2 regions of the Vibrio sp. 811 genome follow, and region 2 is predicted to be linked to the other one. Evidence: predicted binding sites of a transcription regulator. Region 2 holds the regulator's gene; the other holds the start of a gene.
The links. Region 2 encodes PurR, which represses purine synthesis genes. Its sites were predicted from a motif close to TNANGNAAACGTTTNCNTNA; they were not measured.

Region 1 (3,217 bases), on a different contig from region 2:
CTTATTTTCCATTCCTGGTGTCGCGGGCTTTTTGATGAACACGTTACCGGTTGGATCACGGCGAACGTCAAAGCCTTGCTCTGTTGCCCAGTTGATAATGTACTGTGCTAATGCTTCTTCATGTTTCGATGGATGAGGGATAGAACAAATCTTATCGAAAAACTGCCAAAGTGGAGCAGGTGATAAGGTACTGATCTCAGAATGGAACTCAGACACGGAGGACTCCTTTTGATGTGCTTTGCCAAATATATACCGTAAAAATATTGTCAAGGTAGCATTAAATGCTAGACGATTTGGCCTTCAAATTGCCGTTAGCATACCACCAGATAAAGAGTACGAGTAGTCGCGATCACAAGGATTTCTCTCAGAACTGTCACAGTTTGTGAATACAATAACAAGCACTATGTGTTCTCTATCATATATTCTGAAAGTGGCTTTATTTTTTAATTCATAAAATTGTAATTTAATTACACATAAACTTTGATAAAGGTCAATTTGTGCATTTTTTGTGATTCCAATCACTAAAATGCTTGTAATTAAATTTCTTGGTGGTATATTTGTAACCAGCTTCTGAGAGAAGAATGAAATGCTCAAAGGATGAGTCCGTTTTATCGCCTCCAAGGAACCGAGAAATCAACGAATGTTTAATTGATTTAAAAGGTGATAGTTATGAAAGGTTTACCAAGTACAATGTTCTGGAATAGCAAGTCTGTTTACACCGGTAACTTTGTATACCCAACAAGCTTTGGCTACTAAGTGAAGTCAACGCATGTGACTCGAACAGTTTGTTCACCCCTATAAATTGGAATTTTTTTTCAGTGATAGTGCTGACATGATTCACCGCCACCCAAATTGGGTGGCGTTTTTTTATCTCTATTTTCTCTTCCTGACTCACTTATTGCCATCAAAGCCTTCTTCTATTCCCCATTCTTCGGTTTTATCGACTTTTCCATCAAATCTGTTAGATACCATGTTTAAAATGGGCCTTTTTCATCTGAAAGTTTAGTACATTGCTCAGTTTTTATTCTCTTTTAGAGAACTGTGTTATCTGGGTTACCTATTGTTTTATAAGAATATATTTCTTTACTTGCTTTGATGGGTTAGAGAATGTGTTTCATATCCAAAGAAAAAAAACGCATTAGAGTGAAGATTCTATCTAGAATTTGCTATTTGATAACTTTATAATTCCCGCCAATCGATTACGCAACCGTTTACTTTTTACCTTTACAGGATTCGATCATGCTCGAGAGGCTTTTTAAACTCAGTGAAAATGGCACAAATGTGCGCACTGAGATCATTGCAGGTGTTACGACCTTCCTAACTATGGCTTACATTATTTTTGTAAACCCAGCGATCCTGTCGGATACCGGTATGGACCGTGGCGCCATTTTTGTCGCAACTTGTCTTGCTGCCGCAATCGGCTGTTTTATCATGGGATTTGTTGCCAATTACCCAATCGCACAGGCACCAGGAATGGGCCTGAACGCATTTTTTACTTACTCTGTTGTATTAGGAATGGGTTATACGTGGCAAGTTGCGTTGGCGGCTGTATTTGTTTCTGGCCTTCTGTTCATTCTTTTAAGCGTATTTAAGATCCGTGAGTGGATTATTAACTCGATCCCGCATTCTCTACGAACAGGTATTTCAGCTGGTATTGGTCTTTTCTTAGCGTTTATCGCATTAAAAAATGCAGGTATCGTCGTTGATAACCCAGCGACATTAGTTTCTATGGGAGAGATCACATCATTGCCATCTGTATTGGCCGCGATTGGCTTCTTTCTTACGATTGCATTGGTTCACCGTGGTGTGAAAGGTGCGGTGATGATCGCTATTCTTGGCGTTACAGCGCTTGGTCTTCTATTTGGTGATGTGCAGTGGGGCGGTATTATGTCAACGCCACCAAGCATTGCGCCAACTTTCATGCAACTGGATTTCTCTGGTTTGTTTGAAGTAGGCATGATTTCCGTCGTATTTGCTTTCCTATTTGTCGATTTATTTGACACCGCAGGTACGCTCGTTGGCGTTTCTCAAAAAGCAGGTCTAACTGATGAGAATGGCAACATCCCTCGTTTAAACAAAGCGTTACTTGCAGACTCAACAGCAACGTCAGTAGGTGCATTACTTGGTACTTCTAACACGACATCTTATATTGAAAGCGTTTCTGGTGTGGCTGCGGGTGGGCGTACTGGTCTAACAGCCGTGGTTGTTGGTGTACTCTTCCTACTTGCTCTATTGTTCTCACCACTTGCGGGTATGATCCCTGCTTATGCAACGTCAGGTGCGCTATTCTATGTGGCGATCTTGATGCTGTCTGGGCTAGTAAGCATTGATTGGCGTGACCTAACTGAAGCGTCCCCAGTTGTTGTGACTTGTTTAGTTATGCCGCTAACATTCTCTATTGCAGAAGGTATCACGTTAGGCTTTATCGCATACGCGGCGATCAAGTTATTCAGCGGTAAGGGCCGTGAAGTGTCGATGAGTGTATGGGTGATGTCAGCCATCTTCATCGTTAAATACCTCGTCGGTTAATTTCTCGAGCAAAAAGCCAGTGTGGATTTATTCACGCTGGCTTTTTCTTTTTTACGTTGTTCACAGAAGACGGTTTTTCTGCGGAATAGGCAGAGAATTTTGATATCACCGTTGGTATTAGCGGTGTGTTTCGGTAGAATAATCGTTTGCGCAGCTTGAAATCCTCGTCTCCAAACATTTTGGAGAAGTTAGTGAGCATTCCGCTTTTGAGTGACTTCGCTAGATTTTGAGGATGCATATTTTCAAATTATTAGGTTATTACAATGAGTAAAAAATTCATTATCACTTGGGATGCAATGCAGACTTACTGCCGTGAACTGGCTGAAAAACAAATGCCAGCTGAGCAATGGAAAGGAATTTGGGCGGTAAGCCGCGGCGGTTTGGTTCCTGGCGCTATTTTGGCTCGTGAACTGGGTATTCGTTACGTTGATACAATCTGTATTTCAAGCTACGACCATGATCATCAGCGCGACATGACGGTACTAAAAGCACCTGAAGGTGATGGCGAAGGTTACCTAATCGTTGAAGACCTAGTAGACAGTGGTGATACAGCGCGCAAACTACGTGAGATGTATCCAAAAGCGAAAATGATCGCTGTGTGTGCGAAACCATCAGGCAAAGAGCTGCTGGATGATTACGTTGTAGATATTGCTCAAGACACTTGGATCGAGCAGCCTTGGGATATGTC
Region 2 (3,217 bases):
TGAGACCTAATATCAGTTTCTTATTCATAATTTTGATTCCAATTTGGGATATATGTAATAAGACAGTAGGAAAACCGAAAAAATTTCACAAAAAAACCGCAGATTAGACTGCGGTTTTACAAGATAGTTTTTAGGCCGACTTTTATTGGAGGGCGTTCATCAACTCATCTCGGCGAGCTTGAGGTACTACACTCCAATGAGTGCCGTTGATAGCACCTTCTAGTGCCCATAGCAACTCAATGTTGACGGTTGCAGAGTGCGTATCTCTTATCGCTTTATAGGCGTTAAGCGCACCTTCCTCTTCAAGCTTCTCTACGGATTCGATGCCGGCTTTTTTTAGCATGCGCTCGGTAGCCAGTCGTAAGTTAGGCAAATCTTTCAAACGGTTAGGCTTTGTACTTGCTTGCTGTTCTTTCTCAAGCTTTGCCTTTTTCAATGATTGATTCGCTACTTCGATTAAGCGTTCGCTTGATTCCCATAAATCGCTGGAAATAGCGTAGTACTTTGTAACGACTGGAAAGCCACGTTTTTTATAAACGTAAGGCTTTAGCCCTTGTTTCTCGAAGTCAGATGAAGTTTTTTGGTCTGCTCTGATATGAAGCTGATTGTTTACCACTAGTGCAAACATTGTTTCATCAGCGAATAGTCCGAAGCCACCAAACATTGAGCGCGACTTGATATTACCAAGTGCCTCAAATAGCTTCATAGAGTCTTTGAGTATCGGTTTATCCATGTTTTGTTATCTCGGTGTAATTAATATTACGCCACCAAAAGTCAGGTCCGAGAGAGTAGCAAACATGCGTAAAAACAATGTCATTACAGAGTAAAGTCATTGCTTACACACTTGCCATCGGTAACCCCGCTACCTTCCATATCGTAATATGGTTCAGGCCGGAGGCTTTGCGTCCCACTCTTTCGAATGGTTTGCCCTGTGCGTGACACAATGAGCATACTTCTTATATTGAATTAACATCACGGTTTAGCGTTAAAAGTGTGATTTCGGTTCAATAAAAATGATAGATTGAATGCTCTATTTTGCATATGGAAAGGTGCAAATTGGCCTTTGAAAAGGAGTTCTTAATATATATTACATTTATATAAAACAGGGAGTTAACGTTAGTCAATTGTTATTAGAGCTGTGTGAAGTATTAGAGAACACTTAATTTTCCCAAAAAAATAAGCGCCCCTGTAGAGCGCTTATTTAACACGGTTAAATACAGTGAAATTTAGTTCATTTTTTTCACAGTATTTCGAATTACAAGCTCAGGTTGCATTTCGAAAATTCGTTTTTCGTGTTCTTTATCTTTGATACGCTCAAGTAGAATTTCGAATGCATTTTTACCAACACGACGTTTAGGTTGGTGGATAGTCGTTAGCGGTGGAGAGAAGTATTCCGCAAGCTCGATGTTGTCGTAGCCGATCACTGAAATATCTTCAGGAATTTTGATCCCGTTTTGTTGCAAGCGGCTCATTAGGCCTAGAGCCATTGTGTCGTTAAAACAGAATACCGCCGTCGGGCGCTTGTCCATTGCGGTAATTTTATCTGCAACTAATACGGCCGTATCACATTCAAAGTTACCTTCAAGGATCCAGTCTTCATTTACAGCTAGGTTCGCTTCACTCATTGCGCGACGGAAACCTGCAATGCGCTCTTGGCAAGCAAGCTTTTCAAAATGACCGCTTAGACAAGCGATATCCGTATGACCATTGTCAATCAGATGTTTGGTTGCAATGTAGCCACCTTCTTCTGAGTTATCCATGATCTTGTCTGCTTGTGAGCTCTCTGGGCCCCAATCCATGACCACTTTAGGAATGTCCGCATGACGGTCAAGCATCTCTTTTAGTTCTTCGGTTAAGTCAGAACACATCACTAGGATGCCATCAACGCGCTTTTCAGCCAGCATACGAATGTAATCGCGTTGTTTTTCGTAAATCCCGCCTGTGTTACATAAAATCAGAGTATAGCCTTGGCGGTAACAGTAGCTCTCAACGCCATCAATCACTTCTGAGAAAAATAGGTTAGTTGATTGAGTTACTAACATGCCAATCGTACGAGTTGAGTTGCATTTTAGGCTGCGTGCAACGGCACTTGGCGCGTAATTCAGCTCGTCAACGGCTTTCATTACTTTTTCTTGCGTTGCTTCTGCAACGAAACGCGTTTTATTGATAACGTGCGAAACTGTCGTAGTGGAAACGCCGGCTAAGCGAGCAACGTCTTTTATCGTGGCCATAAATGGTGTCCTGTATCGAGCTACTGAAATATGTCGTATTGGATGTACCTGATGCTCTAATGGTTTCACACCTAGCAATATAAAATTGGCGCTAAGTGTCTCGGCAGCGGTTGATCCAAGTGCGACAAAAGGGTGCGTAGCAGCATCGGTCGATGAATTTTATCTTTTTTCTATCTGATGAGAAATTGCCATCAACCTGTTAAGAAAACACAAAAACCGCTATATTTCAGCGGTTTACATATAAATCATATTTAATCGTTTGCGCTCACATTTTAGCCCTATGTGGACTGACTAGCAATGTTTTCAGCAAGAGATTTGTGTATTTGAAGTCACATTTTGACTGCTAAATAACCAAGCGTCTTTGCGCTAAGTTAAGGCAAACGAATATTATACCCAAGTTACTTACAATTGGTCACTTTCAGGCATACAGGAAGCCCGATAGGCAGGCTCCCTAAAAATAGGCGGCAATTATTCACCAAGAACGTAGGCGCTGTCTAGTTTACAAAATGCAACTAATAGTTTCGCGACACTCGAGTAAAATCCAAATTCGTCGAATTGTTTACATTTGTCTGAAAACTGAGGTAACCAAGACATCAATTGTTGCTGGATAAAGTCGTTTTGTTTAACGAAGGCTTCTTCCATGTGTTTTTCTTGTTCAAGCTCGTTTGAGCGGATAATCATGTTCCCGAGAAAGTCGAGCTCAACGGCTAAGTGATCCGCAGGTTCCTTTAGGTTTTCGTCTACTTGAACGCCAAATTCAGTCATCAACTTTTCCATTTCCTCAGCTGGCTTGTCATTCAGTAAACCTGATTCACCAATGTACATGGATGCGTAAGGAAGAGCGCCGTATTTTTCTGTCTTCAAAAACAGTTCACAAAAGTCAGCTGCAAGCTCTAGTTGTGCATCTTCACGATCTTGTAACCGATTCAGCGCATCAACTAGGCTATCAACGGCTGGTTTTAGCGACTCATTTTCACCTAAACCTG

Region 1: a site for PurR is predicted at 1,200-1,219, ahead of R7Q46_RS22255 (NCS2 family permease). Genes of this name have one in related genera too.

What each region holds. Positions count from the first base shown of each region.
Region 1 covers NZ_JAWOUB010000025.1:27,981-31,197, forward strand. The annotation lists gene R7Q46_RS22250 (aminoacyl-histidine dipeptidase) at 1-216, opposite strand, end outside; gene R7Q46_RS22255 (NCS2 family permease) at 1,240-2,529, shown strand; gene tet(34) (oxytetracycline resistance phosphoribosyltransferase domain-containing protein Tet(34)) at 2,793-3,217, shown strand, end outside.
Region 2 covers NZ_JAWOUB010000002.1:580,825-584,041, reverse strand. The annotation lists gene R7Q46_RS06450 (TVP38/TMEM64 family protein) at 1-28, opposite strand, end outside; gene R7Q46_RS06445 (TfoX/Sxy family DNA transformation protein) at 143-733, opposite strand; cyclic di-GMP riboswitch class I at 850-939, opposite strand; gene purR (HTH-type transcriptional repressor PurR) at 1,227-2,231, opposite strand; gene torD (molecular chaperone TorD) at 2,700-3,217, opposite strand, start outside.